4 regions of the Mesorhizobium sp. M0778 genome follow, and region 3 is predicted to be linked to each of the others. Evidence: riboswitches for the same ligand, from Rfam matches in the RefSeq annotation. Region 3 holds a riboswitch; each other region holds the start of a gene.
The links. Region 3 has a riboswitch for cobalamin ahead of metE (5-methyltetrahydropteroyltriglutamate--homocysteine S-methyltransferase). Riboswitches for the same ligand answer to the same signal wherever they lie in the genome.
Positions count from the first base shown of each region.

Region 1: linked by a shared signal. The riboswitch ahead of NKI22_RS03815 (DUF1636 family protein) and the one ahead of metE (5-methyltetrahydropteroyltriglutamate--homocysteine S-methyltransferase) in region 3 are both predicted to bind cobalamin.
Region 2: linked by a shared signal. The riboswitch ahead of NKI22_RS04000 (CbtB domain-containing protein) and the one ahead of metE (5-methyltetrahydropteroyltriglutamate--homocysteine S-methyltransferase) in region 3 are both predicted to bind cobalamin.
Region 4: linked by a shared signal. The riboswitch ahead of NKI22_RS22030 (ABC transporter ATP-binding protein) and the one ahead of metE (5-methyltetrahydropteroyltriglutamate--homocysteine S-methyltransferase) in region 3 are both predicted to bind cobalamin.

Region 1 covers NZ_JAMYPA010000002.1:6,296-8,488, forward strand. Annotated here, with positions in the region: gene cobW (cobalamin biosynthesis protein CobW) at 1-706, opposite strand, end outside; gene NKI22_RS03815 (DUF1636 family protein) at 703-1,137, opposite strand; cobalamin riboswitch at 1,176-1,379, opposite strand; gene NKI22_RS03820 (winged helix-turn-helix domain-containing protein) at 1,409-2,193, opposite strand, start outside.
Region 2 covers NZ_JAMYPA010000002.1:42,618-44,810, reverse strand. Annotated here, with positions in the region: gene cobU (bifunctional adenosylcobinamide kinase/adenosylcobinamide-phosphate guanylyltransferase) at 1-298, opposite strand, end outside; gene NKI22_RS04005 (CbtA family protein) at 291-1,067, opposite strand; gene NKI22_RS04000 (CbtB domain-containing protein) at 1,083-1,262, opposite strand; cobalamin riboswitch at 1,299-1,494, opposite strand; gene NKI22_RS03995 (aromatic ring-hydroxylating oxygenase subunit alpha) at 1,635-2,193, shown strand, end outside.
Region 3 covers NZ_JAMYPA010000022.1:13,272-15,464, reverse strand. Annotated here, with positions in the region: gene metE (5-methyltetrahydropteroyltriglutamate--homocysteine S-methyltransferase) at 1-1,025, opposite strand, end outside; cobalamin riboswitch at 1,121-1,321, opposite strand; partial or broken gene NKI22_RS24975 (MFS transporter) at 1,818-2,193, opposite strand, start outside.
Region 4 covers NZ_JAMYPA010000017.1:51,964-54,156, reverse strand. Annotated here, with positions in the region: gene NKI22_RS22035 (GyrI-like domain-containing protein) at 1-248, opposite strand, end outside; cobalamin riboswitch at 543-746, shown strand; gene NKI22_RS22030 (ABC transporter ATP-binding protein) at 839-1,657, shown strand; gene NKI22_RS22025 (ABC transporter substrate-binding protein) at 1,654-2,193, shown strand, end outside.

The sequences.
Region 1 (2,193 bases), on a different contig from region 3:
CGAGACCAAGGCCGAGCAGCACCGACGGATCGACCTTGCCTTGCGAGGTCGGCACGATCTTCACCGCCCGCGCAACATGCTTGCCGATGACGGCATTGGCGCGCGCCGCGCCGGCTGCGTCCAGCAGGTCGCTCTTCGACAGGATGATCAGGTCGGCACAAGCGAGCTGGTCTTCGAACACCTCCTCGACAGGATCGTCATGGTCGAGCGTCTCGTCCTGCGCGCGCTGCGCCTGCAGGGCGTCCATGTCGTTGGCAACGCGGCCATCAGCCAGCGCCGGCCCGTCGACGACGGCGATGACGCCATCGACCGTGACGCGGCTTTTCACCGACGGCCACTGGAAGGCCTGGACCAGCGGCTTGGGCAGGGCCAGCCCGGACGTCTCGATCAGGATGTGGTCGACCTTCGGCGTCAGCGACAGGATCTGGTCGAGCGCGGGGACAAAGTCGTCGGCGACAGTGCAGCAGATGCAGCCATTGGCCAGCTCGACGATGTTTTCCTCGGGGCAAGTGTCGATGCCGCAGCCCTTCAGGATCTCGCCGTCGATGCCGATATCGCCGAACTCGTTGACGATGATGGCCAGGCGCTTGCCTTTGGCGTTTTCGAGCAAATGGCGGATCAGCGTCGTCTTGCCGGCGCCGAGAAAGCCGGTGACGACGGTGCAGGGGACGCGCGAAACGTTGGCGGCCGAATCTGGGGAAGTCATATCAAGTCCTTCAAAAGGTCGAGGGGAGGGATGCGGGCAACCAAGCCGCGCTTCAGGCAATCGGGACGGCCGCGCCACGGAATGAGGCCGTCCGTCGAAGTAGCGAACAGCTTTGCCCCCGTCACCAGATCGGTGCCGCTGGTCGTGGTCAGGTCGCCGAAGACATAGCTCCAGCAGCCGTCGCGCAGCATCGCGGCGCTGAGCCGGCGCTTGCAATTGCCGAGGCATTCGACGGTGCGGATTTTAATGTTTTCGCTGGAAGCGGCGCGGCGCGTGTCCTCGGCGAGCAGTTCGCCGGCGCGGGGATAAGCGTCCGAACCGGTCTCGTCACGGCAGGACGAGCAGACGATGACGGTAACGCCGGCCGGGGAATCACCATGGCCGGACAATAAATCCGCTGTCTCAGCCGGAAAACTGCTGTCGCGTTCCAAATCAGGCTCCTTGCCCGGAAAACCCGCCAGGCGATCGGATTCTTATGTCCTAGACGGCAGGTCTCCTGGCTCGCGGGTCATCGCCTGGGTGCCGCCTTCCCGGGAATATCCCAGTGGTTTTCGGCCTTGGCTCGTCGCTTACAGTTGCGGGGACAGCCGCGGATTTGAAATCGAGATTTCGCACCGCATTCCCTCTTGGCCCTTGCCGTTGCGGGCAGGGGACCGTCTGGAACGGATTTAGGCTTGTGAAGGCAGTCGTGTCAACGCACGTCTATGACGCGGCGATATCTGCGAGCGGCTGGCCGAGGTCGCCGGCAGCCGTCACCTCGATGCGCTCGAGCCCGAGCCAACCCTGCATCTGCTTCAATTCCTCGAAAAGGGCGGCGGCAGTTTGCGGCGGGGCGCCGGGCTCCGAATAGGCGGCATGGACGCGCAATACGCCGGCCGGGCGGTCGGCCCTGAGGTCGACGCGCCCGACGATGCTGTCGCCGAGCAGGAACGGCAGCACATAATAGCCATACTGGCGCTTTTCGGCCGGCGTGTAGATCTCGATGCGGTAGTGGAAGTCGAACAACCGCTCGGTGCGCGACCGCTCGAAGACGACGGGATCGAACGGCGCAAGCAAGGCGCGCGCCTCGATCCTGCGCGGCAAACGGGCGTCCTTGTGGAGATAGGCTGTTTTGCTCCAGCCTTCGACGCTCACCGGCAACAGGTCGCCAGCCTCGACCAGTTCCTCGATGCGGCCCTTGATGTCGGCGGGCGAGAGGCGGAAATAGTCGCGCAGATCGCCCGCCGTGGCGACGCCATGGGCGCGGGCGGAGATGCGCAGCAGTTCGCGGTGGGCGTCCGCGGGGGACGGAACTGGCAAAGCGAGTACCGTTGGCGGCAGCACGCGCTCCGGCAGATCGTAGAACCGCTCGAAACCACGCCGGTGCGCCGTGGTGATGCGGCCCGCCCAGAACAGCCATTCGAAGGCATGCTTGGCATGGCTCCAGCCCCACCAGCCGCCCGAGCCCTTCTGGCCTTCGAAAGCCGACGCCGCGATCGGGCCTCGTT
Region 2 (2,193 bases), on a different contig from region 3:
CCAGCATATGGTTGGTCAGCCACAGCGTCAGGCAATCGATCAGCACCGGCTGGCCGTCAGGCAGTGCCTCGATCGCGCCGGCAAGGTCGAGCGGCGCCTCGATGGTCGTCCAGCCGGCGCTGCGGCGCGAGCGGTGCAGCGCGATCCGTTCGCGCATCTCCTCGTCATAGGCTTGCGCCGTCGCGATATAGCTCCATGGCGCCGGACAGGCACTCACCAGCCTCTCGGCATGCACGCTCTTGCCGGAGCGCGCACCGCCGATGATCAGGGTCAGCGCCCCGGCAGCGCGGTCAGGCAAAGCTGTCGCGCAGGCTGGTCGCCGTGCCGGTGAAGCGGCCGCGCACCACGCCGACGACCGCGCCGAGCACCAGCCAGAACACCAGATTGGTCAGCGTCACCGCCACCACGAACTGATGATGCAGGCCTTCCGGGATTGTCGTCTCGAAGCTGTCGGGCTGCGGCGCGCCGACAATATGCGGCGCCACCATCAACGCCACGGCAAGGACCGCCAGCGGCAGCGATCTGCGGAAGGCGAGCAGGCCGAGACCGGCGGCGGTCGCCACCACCGTTGCCCACCACCAGATCTGGCGTTGGACAAGGTCGGCCGCCGGCATTGCCGGCAATTCCGGCGGCAGGCCGAGGCCGGGCGCCAGCGTGAACACGGCAAAGCCGGCAAGCCCCCAGAACAGGCCCTGGCGCCAATTGCCGATGCCGCCGGCGAATTCCGAAACCGCAACCAGGATCAGTGCGAAGCCGATGCCGGTGACGATATTGGCAACGACGCTGAAGGCAAAGCGTTCGAAACCGTCGGCCGGCGCCCAGCCTTCGTCCTCAGCCGAAGCCATTGCTTCAGCCGGTGCCGGCGCGGCGCTGCTCATAGCCATCGTGCCCGTGGCGGCCGGTGCCGCAGGTGCGGCGGCATGGTCATGGCCGCCGCCGGCCTGTTCGTAGACTTCCGCCTTCAGGATCAGCGGCACCGTGGCATAGGCCTGCATGCAGGCGAGAACGACGCCGGCCACGAGCCCTGCGATCGCCGCGATGAACACGACGTTGCGAAACAGTGTCATGATGTCAGCCCCTTGTCAGTGGCAGGGAAAGCCCATCGAGTGGCGATAGTCGTGGGCGGCATTGTGGACCGCATCGATGTGCGAGAAGCCGACAAAGCCCATGACGAAAATGCCGAGGAATGCAGCAAGCGCCAGCTGCATGAAACGCGACTGCGAGGAGACGGAAGCGCCGAGCGAGACGGAAGCGGTATTCATGTCTTGTCCTTTCGCCCTCCACCCGAGGGCATAGAAGTCAGTTTCCTGTCGCCGGCAGGTCTCCTGGCTCGCGGATCAGCGCCCTTCCCCACCTTCCCGAAGAAAATCTTCAGTGGCATATGGAGAGGACTACCGCTCACAGTTGCGGGGGCAGCCACGGCATTGGGCAAGAATTTCGCCCGCACCGCATTCCCTCTTGGTTCCAAACGGAACCGACGACATCAGCGACTATAGGCAGAATCGCCGCGCCCGGCAAACCAAATTCCGCCGGATCGTGTGGCGAATGCGCCGCCTCGCCAAGCTCGCCGGCCGGCGCCGCAATTGACAATTCTCACAGCCGGGTGTCGGCTGGCGGATGGGGAGGAAGCCGGCATGCAACCCAGCCCGAATGAGCGCGGTCCCTATAACGGCCTGACGCGGGCCGAGCCGACGCTGCCGTCATCGGCCTATTGGGACATCGCAGGCTATCAGCGCGATCTCGAGGCCATCTGGTATCGCAACTGGCTGCTGGTCTGCCGCGAGGCCGACCTTGCCCAGCCGCTGGCTTTCAGGACGTTTCGCATAGGCACGCAGGAGGTCGTCGTGCTGCGCGACGAGACCGGCGAATTGCGCGCCTTTCACAACACCTGCCGGCATCGCGGCTCGCAGCTTTGCCAGCAGAGCGAAGGACGGCTGAAGGCGCGGCTCATCACCTGCCCCTACCACGCCTGGTCCTATTCGCTGCGCGGCGATCTGGTGCGCGTGCCGTCGAAATCGCTGCCGGACGGTTTCGACAAGGCCGATCATCCGCTCTACCGCGTCGCGCTTTCGGTGTGGCGCGGTTTCGTTTTCGTCAACCTCGCGCAAGACGCTGCCGGTTCGGCTGAAACATCCTTCGATCCGGCATCCGGCAACCTCGCCAACTGGCCGCTGGAAACGCTGCTGAGCGGCC
Region 3 (2,193 bases):
TCGACGCGGTCCAACGGCCAGCCGGCGACGATCGGTTTGATGCGGTCGAGAATGGCGGGCAGGTTCGCACGCCAGACGTTGCGGCCATCGATCAAGCCAAGCGAGAGCACCAGACCCTTCGGTGCGAGCCGACTCGCCGTTTCCAGCTGCTCGGGAGCGCGCACGAGATCAATATGCAGCCCGGCCAGGGGCAGAGAAACCGCGGTTTCGAGATTGTCTCCCAGCGGCCCGAAATAGGTAGCCAGCATGATCTTCAACTCGGGCGCGGCTTTCGACAGCTGGCCATAGGCGAATTCGAGCGCAGCTCGTTCGTTCGGGTTCAGATCGAGGACAAGCGCTGGCTCGTCGATCTGCACCCAGTCGGCACCCGACAGCTTCAGCCTCTGCAGGAGTTGCTCGTAGACGGGCAGAAGCCGTGGTAGGAGCGCGATGGCACCGAAGCCTTCGGCAGGCGATTTCGCCAGCTTGAGGAAGGTGATCGGTCCAAGGATGACTGGGCGTGTGTGAATGCCGAGAGCTTTAGCCTCAAGGAAGTAATCGACCGGTTTCGTCGACGAAAGGGCGAACGTCTGATCATCGTCTAGTTCCGGCACAATGTAGTGATAGTTGGTGTCAAACCATTTGGTCATTTCCATCGCGGTTACACCAGGCCCATGAGCCGCATGCTGGTGACCAGCGTGTCCACAATCCTTCGTCTGACCTTGGTTGCCGCGCGCCATGGCGAAGTAGATGTCGAGTGGGACCTCGCCGCCATTCCAGGCGTAACGGGCTGGCAGGGCGCCGACCATGACTGCGGTGTCGAGCACATGATCGTAGAGCGAGAAGTCGTTCGACGGGATTTTCGACACGCCGCGATCGCGCTGCTCCTCCCAGCTAGCGGCACGGAGCGCCTTCGCAGTCGTGAGAAGGTCGCCAGCGGAAGATTTTCCGGACCAGTAGCTTTCAAGCGCGAATTTCAGTTCTCGCCGACGACCGAAGCGCGGCACGCCGAGCGTTGCTACAGGAATTTGTTGAGAGACAGTCATGCCATACCCCGATGGTTGGGGCGTCGGTGACAAGGAAGGCGCTAGCAGGCCGGCACAAACGCCAGGCTGCAGCGGCCACCGAGACACCCCGCCCGTGGACGTAATTCGCCGTGGCAGGTCTCCTGGCTCGCGGGGTCATAGCCTCTACCCGTCTTCCCAAGGCTATTCGCCTCAGTGACATGAGTGGGGTTGGCTTGCCGCTAACAGTTGCGGGGGCAGCGCCGGCATCGCACCGGCTTCCCTCTTAGCTCCGCTGCGGCAGCGCCGTACGGAGAACCACGACACGGGAGACAATTACAGCAGTTCGCTTCTTTGTCAACGCCGCATAAAGAAATGTTTATGTCGTTATGTTAAATTCCCGTTGGCATGTTCCCAAAGGTCGCCTCGAAAGCGAAAACTGTGGAAGCCTTGAGCGGCGGTAAATCAAAGCAATGACGCACAGCGGTCCAGGAGGATAGGAGTTCGTCGGCTGCCGGCGGCAACCATACCGGCAAGCGCCGTGGTGCTGCTTCGCGCATCATGCGAACGCCACCTCGGCGTCGAACTTCGGCTCCGACGTTCCGACCGCTTCGTCGGTGATCTGCTCGCGACCATATTCGGCTCAATGGCCAGGCTGTTGCCCATGTGGGAGCTGTTGGCCGTGATGCCCTCGGTGATACGACACAACGATTTCGAGGGGAGCACCCGAGGCTTGGCGCAGCGGCCTGTTGCGAAGTGATCGAGGCCAATGTCTCGAACTGCTGTTCGCAGCCCACCGGCTCAAGGTAACCCGGCTCAAACCACCGGGCCAGCTCAAGTCCTGTCCAAATGAGGCCTGAGCGGCAAATCGTCGTGCACGCGCACGGTTTGGCGTTCGATCTTGTGATGCGTCTTGGGCGGGCAATCGCCATGGTGGAGCGCTTCCAGGCGCGCAACGATTTCGGCGTCATCCTGGGTCTGCCTGTTGTTGTGGCGAACATACTCGACCCAGGTTGGCACGTGATAACACTCGGTCCATAGTTCGGGCTTTTCCAGGTCACGCAGCAACGCCCATTGTCTGGCGCCATCTCGCAGCCGGGCTTTTCGCCACGATGTCATCACAGTGAGAAATTCTGGGACATCTCTCTGATCGATACGATAATCGACCATCACCATGATCGGACCGCTTCGTGGCCGCAGGTCAAGTTGC
Region 4 (2,193 bases), on a different contig from region 3:
TCATGCGAGGCATAGCCGGCGTCGAGCGCGACCGAGAGGATGTCGGGTGCGCCGGCGCCAAGCTTGCGCGCCGCTTCGGTCAGTCGGCGAGAACGGACGTAGCTCATCACCGAACGGCCGGTAGCCGCGCCGAAAGCCCGCGTCACATGAAAGCGCGACACCCCGCTGCTCTTGGCGACATCGTCCAGCGAGACTGCTTCGGGCAGATGGCTTTCGACGAACCACAGCGCCTTCTGGGTCGGATTCATTTGGCACCTCGCATTGGCCCAGTCTCCGCATTGGCCCAGTCTTTACATGGCCCAGTCTTTACATTGGCCATGTCTTATATTGGCAAGATTATGGTGCCGCTTCCTGGCGGAGGCAGTCTGATCGAAATTGCGCACTGCGCAAATCGAGAGCGACGGTCGTCGGCAATTCGCAGGCGTCGCGCGAAAAGGCTTGACAGGAAGCGGGCAAACGTCCTTTTAAATGTAACGTTATTACATCACGAGGTCTATATGGCTCCTTCTGACAAGACTTATTGCGCTGTGATTGGCGGAAAACTAGGGTGGCTGACTGATGGTCCCCGAGTCGAAAGGCAAGGGGTGAAAAGGGAACACGGTGAGATCTTCGGATCGAGGCCGTTGCTGCCCCCGCAACTGTAAGCGGTTAGCAAAATCCGAAGTGCCACTGGCCGGCAAGGCTGGGAAGGCAGGATGGCGCAAAGACCCGCGAGCCAGGAGACCTGCCATCAGCATGAGTTGACCGGACGGGGTGTGCCGGGAGGAGACGTGGACATCGGTCTTGTCGGCCGGTCCGTCCAGCTTCCTTCCGTCGCCATTGAGAAAGTGACGGTAAGTTGGACGCCTCCCAGCCTCTTCTTGAAGCGTGTGAACTGAGCGCGACGACGAATGGCCGGTGCCTGGTCAGCGCGGTGAGCCTTTCGATAGCGCCGGGCGACCGCCTCGCCATCATCGGCCCCAACGGCGCCGGCAAGACGACGCTGCTGCGCATGCTATGCGGTACGCTGCGGCCAAGCGCGGGAGATGTGAGATTTTCCGGACGCCGGCTGGAGAGGTTTTCGGCCGCCGAGCGGGCACTGCACATGGCGGTCGTTGGCCAGACCGACCAGCCTGATCCGCGGCTTGCCGTGATCGACTACGTCGAGCTTGGGCGCGTCCCGCATGCCGGCTTGCGACGGAGGAGCGAGCAACGCGACATCGTCATTGAAGCACTTCGCAGAACCGGCCTGCTGCCGCTGCTCGGCCGCACGATCGGCTCGCTATCCGGTGGCGAGCGGCAACGCGCCCAGTTGGCGCGCGCCATCGCCCAGGAGCCCAAAATCCTGTTCCTCGATGAACCGACCAATCATCTCGATCCGCGCGCCCGCAGCGACCTTCTCGAACTCGTATCGCAGTTTGGCATGACCGTCGTGGCGGTGCTTCATGATCTGTCGCTTGTCACGCCATTTGCCACCAGGGTCGCGGTGATGAACGAGGCCCGCCTGCAGGCACTTGCCAGTCCGCGCGAGGCGCTGACCAAGAAGTTGATCCGCGAGATTTTCGGCGTTGACGTGCTTTGGCTGCGCCATCCCACCGAAGACCGCGAACTCACGGTCTTCGACGTTCCGAACCGCGCCTCTTCACATCCCGATTTGACCAAGGAGCAACATCCGTGAAACGCCTCGTACTGTCTTTTGCCTCCCTCCTACTTGCCCAGACCGCCTTCGCTTTCCCGGTAACCGTTGATAGCTGCGGCACGCCGCTGACGTTCGACGCCGCGCCGAAGCGCGCCGTCATCCAAGATCTGAACATGGCGGAGATGGCCTTCGCGCTGGGGCTGCAACCATCGATCGTCGGCCTGACCGGCATCACCGGATGGTATAAGGTCGGTCCGGAATTCAAGGCCGAGCAGGGCGCGATCCCGGAACTCGCGCCGAAATACCCGACCCTCGAAAACCTCGTCGCCGTCGAGCCCGATTTCTTCTTCGCCGGCTGGTATTACGGCATGAAGCCTGGCGGCGAGGTGACGCCCGATACGCTGGCCCCGCACGGTATCAAGACGCTGGTGCCGACGGAAAGTTGCGTCCATCTCGACCAGAACCGCCCCGCAGCCTCGATGGACCTGCTCTATGGTGATGTCGAAAAGCTGGGCAAGATTTTTGGCAAGGAGGCGGAGGCGGGAAAGCTTGTTTCGAACTGGAAGGCGCAGCTC